DNA from 2 places in the Paucibacter sp. KCTC 42545 genome. Region 2 is predicted to be linked to the other one. Evidence: predicted binding sites of a transcription regulator. Region 2 holds the regulator's gene; the other holds the start of a gene.
The links. The regulator FNR, encoded in region 2, switches genes on or off when oxygen is low (the NO sensors DNR and NnrR bind a similar motif). The targets are predictions, from matches to a motif close to TTGATNNNNATCAA.

Region 1: a site for FNR is predicted at 2,463-2,476, ahead of cyoA (ubiquinol oxidase subunit II). Genes of this name have one in related genera too.

Annotation. Positions count from the first base shown of each region.
Region 1 covers NZ_CP013692.1:305,267-316,263, reverse strand. Annotated here, with positions in the region: gene cyoB (cytochrome o ubiquinol oxidase subunit I) at 1-1,243, opposite strand, end outside; gene cyoA (ubiquinol oxidase subunit II) at 1,320-2,294, opposite strand; gene AT984_RS01340 (MFS transporter) at 2,551-3,870, shown strand; gene AT984_RS22295 (nuclear transport factor 2 family protein) at 4,022-4,402, shown strand; gene AT984_RS01335 (co-chaperone GroES) at 4,724-5,014, shown strand; gene groL (chaperonin GroEL) at 5,142-6,791, shown strand; gene AT984_RS01325 (DUF1631 family protein) at 6,998-9,004, shown strand; gene AT984_RS01320 (patatin-like phospholipase family protein) at 9,006-10,997, shown strand, end outside.
Region 2 covers NZ_CP013692.1:2,613,296-2,624,292, forward strand. Annotated here, with positions in the region: gene AT984_RS11340 (NADP-dependent isocitrate dehydrogenase) at 1-857, opposite strand, end outside; gene AT984_RS11345 (urease accessory protein UreH domain-containing protein) at 985-1,704, opposite strand; gene hemN (oxygen-independent coproporphyrinogen III oxidase) at 1,704-3,137, opposite strand; gene fnr (fumarate/nitrate reduction transcriptional regulator Fnr) at 3,361-4,095, shown strand; gene AT984_RS11360 (hypothetical protein) at 4,227-4,574, opposite strand; gene AT984_RS11365 (hypothetical protein) at 4,576-4,839, opposite strand; gene ccoG (cytochrome c oxidase accessory protein CcoG) at 4,891-6,363, opposite strand; gene ccoP (cytochrome-c oxidase, cbb3-type subunit III) at 6,390-7,304, opposite strand; gene AT984_RS11380 (cbb3-type cytochrome oxidase subunit 3) at 7,301-7,456, opposite strand; gene ccoO (cytochrome-c oxidase, cbb3-type subunit II) at 7,474-8,097, opposite strand; gene ccoN (cytochrome-c oxidase, cbb3-type subunit I) at 8,118-9,566, opposite strand; gene ccoS (cbb3-type cytochrome oxidase assembly protein CcoS) at 9,605-9,805, opposite strand; gene AT984_RS11400 (heavy metal translocating P-type ATPase) at 9,808-10,997, opposite strand, start outside.

The DNA of each region.
Region 1 (10,997 bases), 2.3 Mb from region 2:
GCGGCACCGCCAGCAGCACACCCGTCATGCCACCGATCACGAAGGTGACCATGAAGCCCATGGTCCACAGCATGGGCACATCAAACTCGATGCGGCCACGATACATGGTGAACAGCCAGTTGAAGATCTTCGCCCCCGTGGGGATGGAGATGATCATGGTGGTGATGCCGAAGAAGGCATTCACGCTGGCGCCCGAGCCCATGGTGAAGAAGTGATGCAACCACACCAGGTAGGACAGAATCGTGATGACCACGGTGGCATAAACCATTGAGGCATAGCCGAACAGGCGCTTACGGCTGAACGTAGACACCACTTCCGAGAAGATGCCGAAGGCGGGCAAGATCAGGATGTAAACCTCGGGGTGACCCCAGATCCAGATCAGGTTCACATACATCATGGCGTTGCCGCCCATGTCGTTGGTGAAGAAGTTGGTGCCGAGATAACGGTCCAAGCTCAACAAGACCAGCACAGCGGTCAGCACCGGGAAGGCCGCCACGATCAGCACGTTGGTGCACAGCGAGGTCCAGGTGAAGACGGGCATCTTCATCAGCGTCATACCGGGTGCACGCATCTTGACGATGGTGGCAATCAGGTTGATGCCCGATAGCGTCGTGCCCACCCCCGCGAGCTGCAGTGACCAGATGTAGTAATCCACCCCCACACTCGGGCTACCCAAAATGCCCGACAGCGGCGGGTAAGCCAGCCAGCCGGTCGCAGCAAACTCGCCGATGAACAGCGAGGCCATGATCAGCACGGCGCCGCTGGCCGTCATCCAGAAGCTGAAGTTATTCAGGAAGGGGAAGGCCACATCGCGGGCACCGATCTGCAGCGGCACCACATAGTTCATGAAGCCGGTCACAAAAGGCATGGCCACAAAGAAGATCATGATCACGCCGTGGGCGGTGAAGATCTGGTCGTAGTGGTGCGGCGGCAGGAAACCGGCGTTGTCACCGAAGGCGATGGCTTGGTGGGCGCGCATCATGATGGCGTCGGCAAAGCCGCGCAGCAGCATGACGATCGCCAGCACGATGTACATGATGCCGATCTTTTTGTGGTCGATGCTGGTCAACCAATTGCGCCACAAGGGGCCCCAGGCGCGGTAGTAGGTCATCGCGCCGGTCAGGCCGAGGCCGCCCAGGATCACCATGACAAAGGTGCCGAGGATGATGGGATCGTGCGGAATGGCGGCCCAGCTGAGGCGACCAAAAAGCAGCGATGTTGAGGTGTTGGGGGAGTCAAGCATGGGCTTCTCTCGGAGTTCTAGCATTGCGGGCCGCTGGCCGCTGTGTCGGTGACACGGCGGCCGGCAGCCCGGCGAATCAGGGCTGTGCGCTGCGGCTGGCGTTGGCCGCAGGCAGGTACTGATCGAGGTTTTGCGGGGTGCACATGGCGGCGACCACGCTGCGTTCGCCGTCACGCCAGGCTTGGCGGCGCACGCCGTCCACCCCGCCCTTGCCGGTGCCGCCCGCGGCGTCGATGGCCATCATCTGGCCCATGCACATCTTGTTGGTATCCACGCAGCGGTTCAGGATGGCCTGATACAGGCCCTGCTCCACCTCGGCGTAGCGGCGCACCGGCTCACGGCCGCTGGGCTGCTCAAGCTGCTGATAAACGCTGCGGCTCAGCAGCACACCCTCGGCCTTGTTCTTGGCGACCCAGACATCGAAGTCTTCGTGCGACAGCCCATGGAACTTAAAGCGCATATGCGAGAAGCCGGCGCCGCTGTAATTGGCCGAGAAGCCGTCGAAGACGCCCGGCTTGTTGATGACCGCGTGCAACTGCGTCTGCATGCCGGGCATGGTGTAGATCTGACCTGCCAGCGCCGGGATGTAGAAGCTGTTCATCACCGTGGAGGCGGTCAGCTTGAATTGAATCGGGCGGTCCAGCGGGGCAGCCAGCTCGTTGACGGTGGCAATGCCCTGCTCCGGGTAAAGGAACAGCCATTTCCAGTCCAGCGCCACCACCTCCACCACCAGCGGCTTCACATCAGCGGCCACCGGGCGGCCGGGCGCGATGCGATCCAGCGGGCGATAGGGGTCCAGCTTGTGGGTGCTGATCCAGGTGATGGCGCCAAGTGCGATGATGATCAGCAAGGGCGCGCCCCAGATCAGCAACTCCAGCTTGGTGGAATGATCCCAGTCCGGCTTGTACGTGGCGGCCCGGTTGGCTTGGCGGTAGCGCCAGGCAAAGAACAGGGTCAGGAAGATCACCGGCACGATGATCAGCAACATCAGCAGCGTGGAAGTGATGATCAGCTGAGCTTGCTGCTGCGCGATGTCGCCCGAAGGCTTCATCACCACCATATTGCAGGCCGCCAGAGGCAGCGTTGCAGCCAGCACGCCGAGCCGCTTCAGACCTGTGGGACCGGCCTGAGTCAATTTTGGGGAGGGGACGGGAGTCATTGGTAGTTACCAGAAAAGGCGGGAAAACGCCATTGCGTACCCGGCCGGAATGTATCCTGATTGAGCTAGGTCAACGATTGGACATTTTGTCCTAGGGGTCCCGCCGCTCTCGTAAGAGGGTTTTCTCCCAGCTACCTTCCCAATCGACATGAACAGCTCAGCCGCCTACCCGCTCCCTGCCGGCCAACCGGCCAGCAATTCCCAAGAAGCCAGCTCGGTCGCCCCGGGTGATATCGCCGTCGGCGTCATCATCGGCCGCGCGTCGGAGTACTTCGACTTCTTCGTCTTCGGCATCGCCTCGGTTCTGGTCTTCCCGGCCGTGTTCTTCCCCTTTGCCAGCCGATTGGACGGCACGCTTTACGCCTTCGCCCTACTGGCCCTGGCCTTTATGGTGCGGCCGATCGGCACGGTGCTGGGCATGCAGGTGCAAAAGCACTTCGGCCGCAGCACCAAGATGACCCTGGCGCTCTTCCTGTTAGGCAGCTCCACCGCCGGCATGGCGATGCTGCCCAGCTACACCGCCATCGGCGGCAGCGCCATCGTCCTGCTGGCCATCTTCCGCATCGGCCAAGGCCTGGCGCTGGGCGGCTCCTGGGACGGCCTACCCTCGCTGCTGGCCATGAATGCGCCGGAAGGCAAGCGCGGCTGGTACGCCATGCTGGGTCAACTGGGTGCACCGCTGGGTTTTGTGATCGCAGCCGGCTTGTTTGCTTACCTGTGGGCCAATCTGGACGGCGCTGACTTCTTCAGCTGGGGCTGGCGCTACCCCTTTTTCGCCGCCTTCGCCATCAATGTGGTGGCCTTGTTCGCCCGCCTGCGCCTGGTGCTCACGCACGAGTACGAGCGCGAACTCGAAGCCCGCGAACTGGAGCCCTGCAGCGTGCGCGAACTGCTCAGCCAGCAAGGCGAGAACATCGCCATCGGCGCCTTCGCCAGCCTGGCCAGCTACGCGCTCTTCCATTTGGTGACGGTGTTCCCGCTGTCCTGGGTGTCGCTGTACTCCGCGCAGACCATGGGCGAATTCCTCAGCGTGCAGATCGGCGGCGCCCTGCTGGCAGCCGCCGCCATGCCGATCTCAGGCCTGATCGCCGACCGCATGGGCCGGCGCAGCTTCCTGGGCAGCTTGGCCACCGTGATCGGCCTGTTCAGCCTGCTGACACCCTGGCTGCTGGGCGGCGGCACGGCGGGCCAAGACAGCTTCATCCTGGTCGGCTTTGTACTGCTGGGCCTGTCCTATGGTCAGGCCGCCGGCGCGGTGACCTCCAACTTCCTGCCCCGCTTCCGCTACACCGGCGCCGCCCTGACGGCCGACCTGGCTTGGCTGATCGGCGCCGCCTTTGCCCCCCTGGTGGCGCTGGCCTTGTCGGCGCGCTTCGGCCTGGGCGCCGTTAGCCTCTATTTGCTGTCGGGTGCCGCCTGCACCTTGCTGGCCTTGCGGGTCAACCGCTTGAAGTCGCTGCGCGACTAAAGAGCAATGCCCCGGCTTCGCGGCCGGGGCATTCAAGCCTGGGCAGCCATTTGCCTGAGCTACTTGCGCCAACTGCGCCTGTTGAAGGCCGAAAGCAGCCTAGCAAGACGGTAACCTTTAGCGCTCAAGAGTAGCCACTAGAGGAACCCAGATGTCGGCCGACACGCTAGTTCGCACCCTTTCCCAACTCGAAGGCGAGTTGCATCTTCCGGGCGTTCGAAAAAGCGCTTCAAGAATCAACGCATTGCTTCATGCCGACTTTGAAGAAGTTGGCCGGTCCGGGCGCCACTGGAACCGTGCAGCCATGGTCGACATGCTGCTCAGCGAGTCAGTGCCTGTAGAAGTGGTCGCTGACAACTACGTCGCAACAGAGTTGCAGGCCGGCGTTGCCTTACTCACCTACCGAGCCGCTCATCGTCAAGCGGATGGTTCCTTGGTACGCCACACCTTGCGTTCCTCCATCTGGATTCGGGTTGGAGACGGTTGGCAAATGCGTTATCACCAAGGCACCGCAGCTGCGCAAACTTGGTGAACGAACACAAACGCATCCGCCTTCGCCCCAGAAGCGAGGCCCACACCCAACTCCACTCGATCACCTACCCAAAATTCCAGCAGCCAGAATCAGCCCGCGCTGGTGCCCCGACACTTTTAAGCCCAGACCTGATCGCAGCTCCCCGCCCGGCAAACGCCCACTGCGCCAAGGGTGGGTCTTGAATTGACAACTCTCGCCCCTATAATTCGATTGCTAGCACTCGCACCCCGTGAGTGCTAACGACTCAAAATTCAGCGCAGCCGAGACTTTTCTCGGCTGTTGCTTTGTTGTCAGCCCTGACCAATATCTCAAGGAGATGTGATGAACCTGCGTCCTCTGCACGATCGCGTGATCGTTAAGCGCCTCGAACAAGAAACCAAGACTGCCTCGGGCATCTTCATCCCTGACGCCGCCGCTGAGAAGCCGGACCAAGGCGAAGTGCTGGCCGTCGGTAACGGCAAGCGCAACGACCGTGGCGACCTGATCGCCCTGAACGTCAAGGTCGGTGACCGCGTTCTGTTCGGCAAGTACAGCGTCCAGACCGTCAAGGTCGACGGTAACGAACTCCTCGTGATGCGCGAAGAAGACCTCTTCGCCGTTGTTGAAAAATAAGTGATTTGCGGGACAGACCTGACCCTGTACTCAGGGGCTGCTCTGTCCCCAACTGACTAGAGTTTTTTGTGCAAGTAAGAGCCCGTATTCCAGGCTCTCCGCACACCCAAATTTCGGAGAAATTTCCATGGCAGCAAAAGACGTAGTTTTCGGCGGCGAAGCCCGCGCACGCATGGTTGAAGGCGTGAACATCTTGGCCAATGCGGTCAAGGTGACCCTGGGCCCCAAGGGCCGCAATGTGGTGCTGGAGCGCTCGTACGGCGCCCCGACCGTGACCAAGGACGGTGTGTCCGTGGCCAAGGAAATTGAGCTGAAAGACAAGCTGCAGAACATGGGCGCGCAGATGGTCAAGGAAGTTGCTTCCAAGACTTCTGACAACGCCGGTGACGGCACCACCACTGCCACCGTGCTGGCTCAAGCCATCGTGCGCGAAGGCATGAAGTACGTGGCCGCCGGCATGAACCCGATGGACCTGAAGCGCGGCATCGACAAGGCTGTGACAGCCCTGGTCGCCGAGCTGAAGAAGGCTTCGAAGGCCACCACCACGTCCAAGGAAATCGCTCAAGTTGGCTCGATCTCGGCCAATAGCGACGAGTCGATCGGCAAGATCATTGCTGACGCGATGGACAAGGTCGGCAAGGAAGGCGTCATCACCGTCGAAGACGGCAAGTCGCTGGACAACGAGCTGGACGTCGTCGAAGGCATGCAATTCGACCGCGGCTACCTGAGCCCTTACTTCATCAACAACCCTGAGAAGCAAGCCTCGCTGCTGGACAATCCTTTCGTGCTGCTGTACGACAAGAAGATCTCCAACATCCGTGACCTGCTGCCCACGCTGGAGCAAGTGGCCAAGTCGGGCCGCCCGCTGCTGATCATTGCTGAAGATGTTGACGGCGAAGCGCTGGCAACTCTGGTGGTCAACACCATCCGCGGCATCCTGAAGGTTGTGGCCGTCAAGGCGCCTGGCTTCGGCGACCGCCGCAAGGCCATGCTGGAAGACATCGCCATCCTGACGGGCGGCAAGGTCATCGCCGAAGAAGTCGGCCTGACTCTGGAGAAGGTCACTCTGGCCGATCTGGGCCAAGCCAAGCGCGTCGAAGTGGGCAAGGAAAACACCACCATCATCGACGGCGTCGGCGCTGCTGCTGACATCGAAGCTCGCGTCAAGCAAGTGCGCATCCAGATCGAAGAAGCGACCAGCGACTACGACCGTGAAAAGCTGCAAGAGCGCGTGGCCAAGCTGGCCGGCGGCGTTGCACTGATCAAGGTTGGCGCTGCCACCGAAGTCGAAATGAAGGAAAAGAAGGCCCGCGTTGAAGACGCCCTGCACGCTACCCGCGCTGCTGTGGAAGAAGGCATCGTGGCCGGTGGTGGCGTGGCTCTGCTGCGTGCCAAGCAAGCTGCAGGCAAGATTGAAGGCGCCAACGCCGATCAGGACGCCGGCATCAAGCTGGTGCTGCGCGCCATCGAAGCGCCCCTGCGCGAAATCGTCTTCAACGCCGGTGGCGAGGCTTCGGTCGTTGTCAACGCCGTGCTGAACGGTTCGGGCAACTACGGCTTCAACGCTGCCAACGACACCTACGGCGACATGATCGAAATGGGTATCCTGGACCCGACCAAGGTGACACGTACTGCTCTGCAGAACGCCGCTTCCGTCGCTTCGCTGATGCTGACGACCGAGTGCATGGTCGCAGAAACACCGAAGGACGAAGCAGCCGGCGGCGGCATGCCTGGTGGCATGGGCGGCATGGGCGGCATGGGCGATATGGGCATGTAAATTCAGCGCCAGGGCCAGGTCGGGCTGCTTGCAGCAAGACCTGACCCTCAGCACTGATTGCCAAGAAGGGCCGCAGCAATGCGGCCCTTTTTTTATGCCCGCGCCCGCCAACGCTTTGCCACCTGATCAGGGGGATGAGCAACGAAGCAAGCCCGGCGCGGCGCTGGCCGCCGCCATAATGCACGCTTACTCGCCCAAGCCGATTCATGCCCGCAATCACCCTGAACGACATCCTGGAAGAAGCCCACGCGCAGCTGCCGGGCTTGAGTCGTGCGCTGTTGAATAGCATCCAGGATGAACTCAAGGCCAAGCCGCAACACTTCTTGCTGCAAGACCCCTGGCGGCGTTTGCAGCACAGCTTCATGGCGGACTTCGAGTCCTCGCTGCGCACCCTGCTGGCCCCCCGCAATATCAGCGACGCGCCTTTGCAAGCGCCGTCCCTGGCCAGCCTGAACAGCTTGAGCCTGGTGGATGAACGCCAGGCCCTGCAAGACGTGGCCATCGCCCACGTGATCACCACGGTAGAGCAGCACTGCCTGCCGGAGCTGCACCAGCTCGGCAACTTCTTCGCCGCCCTGCGTGGCACTGCGCGCGCGCGCAAGAACGACAACCCGCTGCGCCCGGGCCTGTTTGCCCAGGCCTTGCTGGCCGCGTTTTCCAGCTTTGATTTCGATGCCGAGCGCCGCTACGGCCTGATGCAGGCCGCTGCCACGCCGCTGGCCGAAGGACTGCATCGGCTCTACGCGCAGCTGTGCGCCAAGTTGCGCGCCGCCGAGGTCGGTGACCTGCTGATCAGCCACGCCTCCAATATCCAGGACAAGAACGCGGACCTGCGCTTCATCGAAGCCCGCCGCATCACCGAGCCTGCCACCTTGGACGGGCTGGCGCGGCGCGTGCATCAACGCAATACCCAGGCCGCCGGCCTGGACGGCAGCGCCGCCGCAGAGCCTGTATTCATCAAGGTCGGCGGCCGCGATCTGCTGAGCCGGCTGTACGAACAAATCCTGGCCGACCCTCGCCTGCTGCCGCCACTGAAGGCCCTGCTGGCCCGCCTGCAGGTGGCCGTGGTGCGTTTGTCTCGCACCGACACCAGCCTGCTGCACCGCCAAGACCACCCAACCTGGCGCCTGCTCAATCGCGTGGCCGCCCACGGCATGGCGTTTGAGCGCCCCGATGACGAAGCGCTGCAGACCTTTTTGCAGTTCATGGACCGCGAGTTGCCGCTGCTGATCGACAGCCCGACGATCAGCGCCGCCTTGTTTCAAACGGTGCTGGACCATGTCGATGCCCACATCAGCACCCAGGTGCAACAGCGCAGCAAGGGCAGCGTTCAAGCCCTGGCCTCGCTGGAGCGCGAGCAAAGCCGCAGTGAATGGCTGCAGCTGCTGAACGAGCAAATCCGCGCCCAAATCGTTGGCGCACCGCTGGGCCCACGCCTGCTGCTTTTTCTGCAGACCCAATGGCCCAAGGTCATCACCCAAGCCATGGTGACCCATGGCCCCGAGGCCGAGCCAGTGGCCGCTTGGATCGAATGGGTGGATCGCCTGCTCGACAGTCTGCGCGAACTGCCCGCCGAGGCGGACCGCATCGCCCTGCGCCAAAAATTGCCCGCGCTGGTCGATGGCTTCCGCAAAGGTTGCGACAGCATTGGCCTGGCTCAAAGTGCCAGCGACCCGGTGCTGCAAGAGTTGATGCAACTGCACGGCCGCATCCTGCGTGGCCTGCCCGCCCTGCCGCCTGGCTACAAGTTGCCACCACAAGCCGTGCCACAAGGCGATGGCCATCAGGCGCCAACGCCGGAAGCGCAGCTGACCCGCTTGCTGGAAGAGCGTGAATCACGCCAACCCGATCACTGGACCAATACCAAGGTCGACCGTGGCCAGTTGCCTACCGTGCCGGTGCAGCTTTACGACCAACCCGCTTCCGCACTGGCCAAGGCAGCAGTGGCGGCCTGGATGGAAGGCCTGCAGGTGGGCAATTGGTACCACCTGTTCAGCCAGGGCGAATGGCTGACCGCCCAGGTCGCCTGGGTCAGCGAGAGCAAGCAGTTCTATTTGCTGGTCGGCCAAGACCCCGAGGAGCGCCGCTCACTCACCCGCGGCGCGATCGAGAAGCTGCTGGCCAACGGCCTGATCACCATCCTGGATGAAAGCAGCTTGGTGCAGCGCGCCGTCGACACCTTGATGCAAGACCTGGACGAAGGTGGCGGCTAAAGTGTTTCTGCGCCGCTTCGGCTGGCTGGCTTCGATTTGTGTCTTGGTGGCTTTGCCGGCAGCGGCACAGTCAGAGCCCGAAAGCAACCCCAACAAAATCGGCCTAGTGCTCTCCGGCGGCGGCGCCCGTGGCCTGGCCCATGTGGGCGTGCTCAAAGTGCTGGAGCGCGAGCGCATCCCCGTCGACGTGATTGCCGGCACCTCGATGGGCGCCATCATCGGCGGTCTCTACGCCAGCGGCATGAGCGCCACCGACCTTGAGCGCGAGTTGCTGCAAGTGGTCTGGGGCAATATCTTCGCGGGGCGAGTGGATCGCCAACTGCTCTCGCAACGCCGCAAAGAGGAAGACTTCGAGTTCTCCGCCGCCGTCGAGCTGGGCATGCGGGACGGCGAGATTCGCCTGCCGCAAAGCACGCTGTCGAGCCGCGGCCTGGAGATCTTGCTGCGCCGCTTAACCATGCCAGTGCGCCACATCAGCAATTTCGATCAGCTGCCCACGCCCTTCCGCGCTGTGGCCACCGATATGGAAACCGGCGCGCAGGCCGTGCTGGGTGACGGCGACTTGGCGCTGGCCATGCGCTCGAGCATGAGCGTGCCGGCGGTGTTCGCCCCCATCGAGGTGAACGAGCGCCTGTTGGGCGATGGCGCCTTGGTCAACAACTTGCCAGTCGACGTGGCCTGGCGCATGGGCGCGCGCCGCCTCATCGCGGTCAATGTGGGCACGCCCTTGGCGGGGCGCAAAGCGCTGACGTCTTTGCTGGGCCTGACCGGGCAGATGATCAATATCCTGACCGAACAGAATGTGCAGCACAGCCTGGCCGCCTTGCTGCAGACCGATATTCTGATCACGCCACGGCTGGATCAACTCGGCGCCGGCGACTTCGAGCGCAGCAAAGACTTCATCCAAGCCGGCGCCGCCGCCGCCGAAGCCATGCTGCCGCAGCTGCACGAATTGGCCCTGGCGCCCGAGGCCTACGCCGCCTGGCAGCTCAGCCGCATCCAGATCACGAAGTCCGACCCGCAAATCAAGAGCATTGAATTTGCCGGCACCGAGCTGACCCACCCGGAGCGCTTCAAGGCCCAGCTGGAATCCGCCCCGGGCCAAGTCTTCAACACCGAACGCGCCGAGCGCGACTCGCGCTTTCTGGCCTCCTCGGGAGACTACGAGCGGGTGGATTACCACGTGGAGGGCCGCCCCGGCGGCGACGCCCTGGTCTTCACCATGGACGACAAGTTCTGGGGCCCCAACTACTTCCGCATCGGTCTGGATCTGAGCACCGACCTGGACGGCGAAAGCGCCTTCAATCTGCGCATCTCGCACAACCGGCATTGGCTCACCCCCACCGGCACCGAATGGCGCAACCAGCTCACCATCGGGCAAACGCCCCGCCTCTTCAGCGAGATCTATCAGCCGCTGAGCTTTCAGCTGGGCCGCTCCAACGACTGGTTTGTGTCCGGCTGGGGCGAGTTGGAACGCCACAACTTCACCATCTACCGCGAGACCTCGGACATCGCCGCGGCCCGGCTGCAGCGCCAATCCGCCACCCTGGGTTTCGACCTCGGCCAGCCCTGGGGCAGCCTGGGAGAACTCCGCTTAGGGCTCAAGCACCAGACCTGGCGCAATAGCGTCAAGCTGATGACCATCGACCTGCCGGACGCGCGGATTGAAACGCCTTGGCATGAAACCGGCCTGCGCCTGCGCCTGGTGGTGGACCAGCTGGACTTTGCCAACTTCCCGCTCAGCGGCTACCGCCTCTTGCTCGAAGGCATCGGCGGCAAACAGTCCGGCGGCGATGTACGTAACGCCGATTTCCAGCGGGCCGAAATGCAGGCCACCTGGGTGCGCAGCTGGGGCGTGCACACCCTCAATCTGCACACCCGCGGCTTGCTGGCAATTCAGCCGGAAGACTCGGCCCAAGGCCCCTTCTCGCTCGGCGGCTTCCAGCTGCTATCGGGTTATCAGCCGGGCCAGTTGGTCGGCGACACCTTGCTG
Region 2 (10,997 bases):
TTGCTGTGCTTCTCGAAAGCCTCGGCGTAGAAAATCTTGACGCAATGGCCGAAGACGATGGGGTGCGACACCTTCATCATCGTCGCCTTGACGTGCAGGGAGAACATCACGCCAGTCTTGTGCGCGTCTTCGATCTCACGGGTGTAGAAGTCCAGCAGCGCCTTCTTGCTCATGAACATGCTGTCGACCACTTCGCGGTCCAGCAGCGCCACCTTGGGCTTGAGCACGATGGCCTTGCCGCTCTTGGTGATCAGTTCCATCTTGACGTTACGAGCGCGGTCCAGCGTCATGGACTTTTCGCCGTGATAGAAGTCACCGCTGTGCATGTGCGAGACATGCGAACGCGAGGCTTGGCTCCAGTCGGCCATGCTGTGTGGGTTCTTGCGTGCGTATTCCTTGACGGCCTTGGGCGCGCGGCGGTCCGAGTTACCTTCACGCAGCACCGGGTTCACCGCGCTGCCGATGCACTTGCCGTAGCGCGCGCGGATGTCTTTTTCTTCGTCGGTCTTGGGGCTTTCCGGATAGTCGGGAATTGGGTAGCCCTTGCCTTGCAACTCCTTGATCGCCGACTTCAGCTGCGACACCGAGGCGCTGATATTGGGCAGCTTGATGATGTTGGCTTCAGCCTTCAGGGTCAGCTTGCCCAGTGCGGCCAACTGATCGGGCTCGCGTTGGTCTTCGCTCAACAGTTCCGGGAATTGCGCCAGGATGCGGCCAGCGACCGAGATGTCGCTGGTTTCAATATGAACGCCCGCAGGCGCGGTGAACGCGCGGACGATGGGCAAGAACGACGCCGTCGCCAGCAGTGGCGCTTCGTCGGTCAAGGTGTAGATGATGGTCGATTTCGAAGCGGTCATTTGGTATCCAGATCGGCCCATGTGCAGGCCCAAGGGGGTAGATCGATTAGAGGGTGAATTCTAAGTCAGTCGCGCCACGCTGTGCTGCCCAGTCTTCTATAAGAGTTATGCGGGCGTCAGCATGGCGTCAAACCACCGAGCTACAAAAAGCCGCCACCTGCGCCCACAGGCCATGCCCCAAGGCCCAGCCCGAAGCAGCCACCAGCCCCAGCCCGCCCAAGCGCACCGACAGGCGCAGCGCACCCGCGCCACCATCTTGAGCCGTACGCAAACGGCTCAGCAACCAAGGCCCCAGCGCCAATCCGGCCCCGGAGCTGATGGCAAAGCAGGCCATGATCGCCCCGCCCTGCACCGGCCCAGAAGCCAGCGCCGCCAGCAGCAAAGCCGATTGCAGCAAGCCGCAAGGCCAGGCCACCCAAGCCAAACCAGCCAGACCTGCGCGGGCCCGAACTTTCATTTGCGCCGGGCCGGCGAAGGCCACACGCCCTTGGCGCAAGCCATCAAGCGGCACTTCAAGCTGATGCCCAACATCCTGCCCCAGACGCGCCAGCCATGCCGGCGGCTGACCGCGCCAGAGCAAGGCCAAGCCCAGCATCAAGGCCGCCACATGCAGCATCACCCACAGCGGGCGCAGCAGCGCCGAAGCCTGGCCCATCTGGGCCAGCAATTGCACGCTGGCCGCCGCCACCGCTCCCGCGGCCGCGTACCCCACCAAGCGCCCGAGCTGAAAGCTCACGGGTGCACGCCCCCCGGCCGCAGCGCAGGTCGCGCCACACATGGCCAGACAATGGGGAACGCCGGCCAAGCCCATCAACAGGGCCGAGCCGGCAAGGGCGACATCAAGCATCAGATGATTTTAGAGAACTTCGCGCGGCTGCGATCGGCTTGCAGGTAACGATCAAACACCATGGCCACAGCGCGCACAAAGAACCAACCCAGCGGCGTCACTTGAATGGCGTCGGCGTCCACCGTCACCAAGCCCTGCTCCGCCAGCTCACGCATGCGCTCCAGCTCGGGCTTGAAATACTCGGCCACATCCACGAGGTGCGCCAAGGCGATGGACTCAAACTCCAGCCGCCCCTGGCACATCAAAGCCATGATGACGGCGCGGCGAACGATGTCGTCGCGGGTCAGGGCCAAGCCACGCTCGATGGGCAGCTGGCCTTGACGCAAGGTGTCGTAATAGGCCTCCAGCGTCTTGACGTTCTGGCTGTAGTTGGCGCCAACGCGGCCGATCGCCGACACACCCAAAGCAATCAGGTCACAGTCCGGCTGGGTGCTGTAGCCCTGGAAATTGCGATGCAGGCGGCCCTGGCGCTTGGCTACGGCCAAGGAGTCATTGGCCAAGGCGAAATGGTCCATGCCGATATAGCTATAGCCATGCGTCATGAAGCCTTCAATCGCGCCGTGCAACATCGCCACCTTGGCGGCACCCGGCGGCAGTTGGGCTTCGTCGATACGGCGTTGCGGTTTGAAGCGCTGCGGCAAATGAGCGTAGCCGTAAAGCGCGATGCGATCCGGCTTCAAGGCACCCACTTGCTCGATGGTGCGAGCAAAGGACTCGGGGGTTTGCAGCGGCAGACCGTAGATCAGATCCACATTGGTGGACTCAAAACCCAGCTCGCGCGCCGCCGTCATCAAGGCCTCGACGCTAGCAAAGCTCTGCTGGCGATGCACCGCCTTTTGAACATGCGGATCAAAATCCTGCACGCCGAAACTCAGGCGGTTGAAGCCCAGGCTGCGCAGATGCTTGAGGCGGTCCACATTGACCGTGCGCGGATCCACCTCGATGGCCATCTCGGCTCCGGCAACGATGCGGAAGCGCTCACGCAAGGCCTGCACCAAGCCCGTCAACTCTTCATCGCTGAAGAAGGTCGGCGAACCGCCACCCAGATGCAGCTGAGACACCCCGGCGCCGCGACCCAGATGGACCAGCGTCAAGTCCATCTCGGTGATCAAAGCTTGCAAGTACTCCGCGGCTTTGTCGTGATGCTTGGTAATGACCTTGTTGCAGGCGCAGTAGTAGCACACCGATTCACAGAAGGGGATGTGCACATAGATCGACAAGGGCGCAGCGCCGCCAATCTGCGAGCCGGTGGCCCTTTGCACCAAAGCCTGCGCGTAGTTCTCGGCGGTGAAGGCCTCAACAAAGCGATCCGCGGTCGGGTACGAGGTGTAGCGTGGCCCGGACACATCGAAACGACGCAACAGGTCTTCGTTGATGATGCTCACGGCGGAGTCTTTGCCTGACAGGGCTTGGGGCTGGGTGATAGAAACCATGGCTCGCATATTGCCAAGCCCGCCACACAAGCGATTGACCGAGATCAAGTTTGGCCTCATTCTTTGCCCTAACAATCGCATGTATTGCGCATTGGGCTTGAGCTAAATCATGTTTGGCGAAGCCGATAAGCGGCGATCAGACGTTCGAATCGCCGCCTTGCCCCGAACAGATGCCGACAACGGCGCCTGCCCACTGCGATATGCGTCATCCATAATGCACTCTATGAACGTCACCGTACCTATCAAGATTGAACCGCTCAAGGTCGCCTGCTCCAGCTGCAATTTGCGCGAGCTTTGCCTACCCGTGGGCTTGTCGTCGGGTGACCTCGAGCAGCTGGACGAGCTGGTTGCCACCCGCCGCCAAGTGTCGCGCGGCGACACCTTGTTCCGTAGCGGCGATCCGTTCCAGTCGCTTTACGCGGTGCGCACCGGCTTTTTCAAAACCTGTGTCTCGTCGGAAGATGGCCGCGACCAAGTCACTGGCTTTCAAATGGCGGGCGAATTGCTGGGCCTGGACGGCATCAGCACCGACCGCCACAGCTGCGACGCCGTGGCGCTCGAAGATTCCCAGGTCTGCGTAATTCCCTTTGAGCAACTGGAAGAGCTGTCGCGCGAGTTCACCGATTTGCAGCGCCAGTTCCACAAGATCATGAGCCGGGAAATCGTGCGCGACCACGGCGTGATGCTCTTGCTGGGCAGCATGCGGGCGGAGGAACGCCTGGCAGCCTTCTTGCTAAACCTGACCCAGCGCCTGCAGGCGCGCGGCTTCTCCGCCGCTGCCTTGGTGCTGCGCATGACGCGCGAAGAAATCGGCAGCTATTTGGGCCTGAAGTTGGAGACGGTCAGCCGCACCTTCTCAAAATTCCAGGAAGAGGGCCTGCTGGAAGTGAAGCAACGCCACTTGCGCATCCTTGACCAAGCGGGCCTGCAAAAGCTGGTGAACAACGGCGCCTGCTAAGCCCTAGGCTTAGCGGCTGCTGAGCCGCGCCAGCGGCACAATAAAAGAAGGGCTGAGTGGTACTCAGCCCTTCTTTCTTTCATTCAGGCATTCAGCATTGAGCGCCGCCCGAGCGAGCGGCCTACTTCGACCTACTGCGGCCATCGCCGCGGGTGAATGGCTTGAGGTGCATCAGGCGTCTCCGGCAAGGTGGCCAGCATCAGGCTGATGCTGGATGCCAAGCTGATGACGCTCCAAAAAATCAGAAAGCTGAGCGTGTAAACGGCCTGGCGGGAGAGTTCCATACGCTCGCCGCCGAACCAGGTCAGATCGCTGGGGTCAACCACCGAAAACACCAAACCCTCGGTCACCCCTGCCATCACAAAGGCCGGCCAGGCAATGGCCATCGCCCAGCGTGCCAACCTGGACGTAGGTGGCGGCAGATCCACCGCAAAGGTGGCGTCATCCGACTCAACACGATTGCGGGGCTCGGTATTCATCTTATTGCGTACCAGTGGCAGCGTGATTGCGGCCCTTCATGGCCGGTGCCAAGGAGGCCGGAGCGGCTTCCTTGGAAGCCTTGCCCACATACGTGGTCTGCACCTTGGACTCGTCCAGCACCGTCTCGGGGAAATGCAGGGCCAGGTACAGGGTCACAAAGCTGGCAAGCACCACCAGACCCGGTCCACCCCACACCAGCCACATGAACTTCTCACGCCACCAGGGGCTAGAAGACTCGGTCTTGCTCTTGTTTTCTTGACTCATTGCGTCAACTCCTGCTTTGCAAGGACTTCTTATTCAAAAATTCGTTCGCGCTTAGCGCGGCACGACAAAGGTCGATTTTTCCTTGATCTCGATCTTGCCGCTGGCCACACCTGCTTTGTCAACCGCCTGTCCCATCAAGGCAAACGAGATGGCATGCGCGCCGACACCGGCCTGCGCCGCCGACTCCGGCGGAATACGCACCGCCACCGACACCCAACGCGCTTCGGCCGGCGCCAAGACCAAGCTCACTGGCTTACCCAAGGCGATGCCTTCCATGCCCTTGACGCTGACGCTGAACTGCTGCGCGCCCTCGGTCGCATTCATGATCTGCAGGCGATAGAGGTTCTCGATATAGCCGTCTTCCACCAGGCGGGACAGCACGCCGCGGTCACGCACCACATCCAGTTTGACGGGGCTGCGCAAGAACAAGAGGCTGGCCAACAAAGCCGTACTCAAGGTCACCAGCACCACGCTGTAAATGATGACGCGAGGGCGGAACATGCGGCGCAGCTTCTGCGCCGGGCTGAGATGCTGGGCCAGGCCGTTCTGGGTGTCGTAACGAACCAGCCCGCGCGGGTAGTTCATCTTGTCCATCACCTGATCGCAGACGTCCACGCAGGCGGCGCAGCCAATGCACTCGTATTGCAGGCCCTTGCGGATATCAATGCCGGTGGGGCAGACCTGTACACACAAGGTGCAGTCGATGCACGAACCCAGGCCGGCGGCCTTGGCATCGACCTTCTTGCCACGCGAACCGCGCGGCTCGCCACGCTCTTGGTCGTAGCTGATGATCAGGGTGTCTTTGTCGAACATGGCGCTTTGAAAGCGCGCATAAGGACACATGTATTTGCAGACCTGCTCGCGCATATAGCCTGCGTTGCCGTAGGTGGCAAAACCGTAAAACAGCACCCAGAACCATTCCCATGGGCCAAAGCCCAAGGTGAAGGCCGAAGCCCACAGTTCTTTGATGGGGGTGAAGTAGCCAACAAAGCTGAAGCCGGTCCACAAGCCGACCACGATCCAGGTCAGTTGCTTGCCACTCTTGCGCCACAGCTTGTTGAAGTTCCAGGGCGAAGCGTCGAGTTTCATGCGCGCTTGGCGATCACCCTCGAACTGCTTCTCGATCCACATGAAGATCTCGGTGTACACCGTTTGCGGGCAGGCATAACCGCACCACAAACGCCCGGCCACCGCAGTGAACAGGAACAGGGCATAGGCCGAGATCAGAAGCAGACCCGTCAGGTAGATAAAGTCCTGCGGGTAAAGCACCAGGCCAAAGATATAGAAACGCCGGCTGGCAAGCTCAAACAGAACCGCCTGCCGGTCATTCCACTGCAGCCAGGGCAGGCCGTAGAAGAGCAACTGGGTGAACCAGACCAAACCCCAGCGCCAACGAGCGAACACGCCCGTCACCGAACGCGGGTAGATCTTCTTTTGTGCTTCGTAGAGGTTGACGATCTCAATGACCGTCTCCTTGCCTGCCGAAGATTTACCCGTGGCCGTCTGGCCCACCTCTGCACTCATCTCAACCTACTTTTTTCAGCCCTACATCACTTGGCCGCAACGGCCGAGCTGTTCGACAGACTCCAGACATAAGCACCCAGCACATTGATCTGCTCGGGGCTCAAGCGGCTGGCTTGTGCCGGCATCAGGTTGTTTTTGCCGTTGTTGATCATGGCGATCACAGCATCTTCACCCCAGCCATGCAGCCAGATCTTGTCGGTCAGGTTGGGCGCGCCCAGAGCCTGGTTACCCTTGCCGTCTGCACCGTGACAGGCCGCGCAGGCACCGAACTTCTCCTTGCCCAGCTGTGCAGCAATGGCATTGTGCGCGCTGCCCGACAGGCTCAGCACATAGTTAGCCACATTGCGCACATCGGCAGCGGAACCCACAGCAGCGGCCATCGGCGGCATGATGCCGTTACGACCGTTGGTGATGGTTTGCACGATGGTGTCGTGGTTACCGCCGTAGAGCCAGTCGTTGTCGGTCAGGTTCGGGAAGCCCTTGCTGCCCTTGCCGTCGGAGCCGTGACAGCCTGCGCAGTTATTGGCAAACAAACGCTCACCGATGGCCATGGCCTCCGGGTTCTGCGCCAATTGATCTGCCGGCTTGCCGTTGAACTTGGCGTAGACGGCACCCATGGCTTCGCGTGCCTCGGCCTGCTCTTTGTCATAGGCACCGGCGCTGCTCCAACCCAGGCTGCCCTTGTGGGTGCCCAGGCCGGGGTACATGGCCAGGTAGATGCCGGCGAAGATCACCGTCAGCACGAACAGAATCGCCCACCAGCGCGGCAGGGGATTGTTCATTTCACGCAGATCTTCGTCCCACACATGACCCGTGCTGTTGTCGTTCGCCATGACTCGGTGACGAGCCGCAACACCCAACAAGACCAGGCAGAAAACCAGACCGGCAATGGTGCCGATGGCAACGAAAAGCGACCAACCATTCGAGAAAAAGTCACTCATTGAGACCTCCCGCTAACTTCATCGTCGAGCGGCAGCTGGGCCAACTCGTCGAAACGATCCTTGTTGCGGCTGGAATAGGCCCAGCCGACGATCAAGAGAAACACAACCATCGAGACCAAGGTCACGATGCTGCGCAAGATATTGATGTCCATGACTTGATGCCCTTCCATCACTTCACCGTGGTGCCCAGCACTTGCAGATAAGCAATCACGGCGTCCAGCTCGCTGGAACCCTTGACAGCTTCCGCTGCGCCAGCGATCTCGGCGTCCTGGTAAGGCACACCGACGACACGCAGGGCGCGCATCTTGGGTGCCAGCTCAGCCGGGTCAAGCATGGCCTTGGCCAACCAGGGGTAGGCGGGCATATTCGACTCGGGCACCAAATCGCGCGGATTGGTCATGTGGATGCGATGCCACTCATCGCTGTACTTGCCGCCAACGCGGTGCAAGTCGGGACCGGTGCGCTTGCTACCCCACTGGAAGGGGTGGTCATAAACGAACTCACCAGCCATCGAGTAGTGGCCGTAACGCAGGGTCTCCGAGCGGAAGGGGCGAACCATCTGCGAGTGGCAGTTGTAGCAACCCTCGCGGATGTAGACATCGCGCCCAGCCAGCTGCAGCGGCGTGTAGGGCTTGAGGCCCGGCGTCGCTTCGGTGGTGGAGCGTTGGAAGAACAGGGGCACGATCTCGATGGCACCGCCAACGATGACGGTTGCCAACACCAGCGCAATCATCAGGAAATTGCTGGTCTCGATCTTCTCGTGGCCACTGACCTTATGTTCTGTGCTTGCCATTTTCTTGTTCTCCTAAACGTTCAAGCGTGTGCCAGCACGGCAGGGATGCGCACCGGCTCAGCACGGCCAACTTGCACCGTCTTCACCACGTTCCAGGCCATGATCAACATGCCGCCCAGATACAACAGGCCACCCAACAGACGCACAACGTAGAAGGGGAAGGTTGCCTTGACGCTTTCCACGAAGGTGTAGACCAGGCTGCCGTCAGGGTTGACCGCGCGCCACATCAGGCCCTGCATCACACCGGCAATCCACATCGCGGCGATGTAGAGCACGATGCCCAGCGTAGCGACCCAGAAGTGCAGCTCAATCGCCTTCTTCGAGTACATCTCGGTGCGACCAAACATGCGCGGGATCAGGTGATAGAGCGAACCCATCGAGATCAGACCCACCCAGCCCAAGGCACCCGAGTGCACGTGGCCAATGGTCCAGTCGGTGTAGTGGCTCAGCGCATTGACGGTCTTGATGGACATCATCGGACCTTCGAAGGTCGACATGCCGTAGAAAGACAGGGACACGATCAGGAACTTCAGGATCGGGTCGTCACGCAGTTTGTGCCATGCACCCGACAGGGTCATGATGCCGTTGATCATGCCGCCCCAGCTCGGTGCCAGCAGCACCAGCGAGAACACCATGCCCACCGATTGCGCCCAGTCAGGCAGCGCGGTGTAGTGCAGATGGTGTGGGCCCGCCCACATATAAGTGAAGATCAGCGCCCAGAAGTGAACGATGGACAGGCGGTAGCTGTAGACCGGGCGACCCGCTTGCTTGGGGATGTAGTAGTACATCATGCCCAGGAAGCCGGCAGTCAGGAAGAAGCCCACGGCATTGTGGCCGTACCACCATTGCACCATCGCGTCTTGCACGCCGGCGTAGGCCGAGTAGCTCTTGAACAGCGAGACGGGGATCGCCGCGCTATTGACCAAGTGCAGCAGTGCCACGGCGATGATGAAGGCGCCGAAGAACCAGTTGGCCACATAGATGTGCTTGACCTTGCGGGTGCCGACGGTACCGAAGAACACCACAGCGTAGGAAACCCACACCAGCGTGATCAGGATGTCGATGGGCCATTCCAGCTCAGCGTATTCCTTGCCGCTGGTGATGCCCAGTGGCAGGGTGATCGCTGCGGACAGGATGACCAGCTGCCAGCCCCAGAAGGTGAACCAAGCCAGGCCGGGCGCGAACAAACGCGTCTGGCCGGTGCGCTGCACCACGTGGTAAGCCGTCGCAAACAGCGAGCAGCCGCCAAAGGCGAAGATCACCGCATTGGTATGCAGGGGTCGCAAGCGACCGTAGCTCAACCATGGGATACCCAGATTAAGTTCTGGCCATGTCAGCTGGGCGGCGATGATCACCCCCACCAACATGCCCACAACTCCCCAAAGAACGGCGGCGAGCGCAAAGGCCCGCACCACTCCATCCTCGTACACGCTTCCGGTTGGTAGACCCGGTGCAGCAGACTTTGCCATTTGTTTGGCTCCTTGCGGCTTATAAAAGTTCTAAACGACTATCTAGACGTGGGCGATTCTTGGACGACGCCCGGCGTAGGAGATTGACCTTCATCAACCCCCTGCACTTCTTCAAAAATTCGCCCCCCTTCACGCTCCAAATCGTCCAGCTGACCGTTGTTTATTGCCCAACCAAAGACACCAACGATCAAGAGCACGAGCAGTACCGAGATAGGGATCAGCAAATACAAGATATCCATACTCAAGCCCCCGCCTTAGACGGCAGGGCTAACCTTTGCGCATTCAACACCACGAAAACGGAACTGGCCGCCATGCCTAAGCCCGCGGCCCAGGGCGGCAACCAGCCCACCAAGGCCATAGGGATGCAGGCCAGGTTGTAGAGCGCCGACCAGGCGAGGTTCTGGCGGATCACGCGGCGGGTGCGCTGCGCCATCTCGCAGGCATCCGCCAAATCAGTCAGCCGGCCCGACAGCAGCAAGGCATCGGCCGATGCCCGCGCCAGCATGGCGCCCTGCCCCATCACAAAGCTGGCGTCGGCCCGCGCCAAGACCGGCGCATCGTTGATGCCGTCACCCACCATCAACACGCAATGCCCCTGGGCCTGCAGGGCCGCCACGGTGGCGAGCTTGGCATCCGGATTGGCATTGCCTTGGCTGGACTGCACGCCCGCCTCCTGCGCCAGGCGCTCCACCCGGTCGCTGGCATCCCCCGACAGCAGCAAGGTACGCAAGCCCAAGGCATGCAAGCGCTGCAAGGCCATGCGCGCATCGCTACGCAAGACCTCGCCAAAGCGTAGATGAAGCAAGCGCCCAGGAGCGCCAAAACTGAGCTGGGCGCCGAGCGATGGCTCAAGCAAGCCGTCTTGAGCCACCCAGTCTGGCCGCCCGAGGCGCAAGACCTGACCCTGCGCATCACGGGCCTGCAAACCCAGGCCAGCAAACTCCTGCACCTCGGTCCAGGCAGCATTTACGCCAGGCAGCTCAGTCGCCTCTCCTGCGGCCGGCGCCAAGGCGCGCGAAAAGGGATGCTGGGAGTGCGCCGCCAAGCTACGCGCCATCGCCAGCAATTCATCCGCTGTAGCTTGGCCCGAGACAGCACTGCCGCCCAGTTCACCCGGCACCCAGTGCTGCAACAGTTCCATGCGGTCTTCGGTCAAGGTGCCGGTTTTGTCCAGCACCACGGTATCCACCCGGCACAAGGTATCGAGCACATCCAAGCGCACCAGCAACAAGCCGCGACGCGCCAGGGCCGAGGTGGCCGCCAGCCAAGAGGATGGCGTGGCCAAGGACAAAGCACAGGGGCAGGTCACGATCAGCACCGACACGGCCACCCAGACGGCGCGCGAGGGGTCGATGAAGCTCCAAACAGCAGCGCCAGACGCCGCCAGCAAGAGCACGGCCCACAAGAAAAAACCGGCAAAGCGATCGGCCA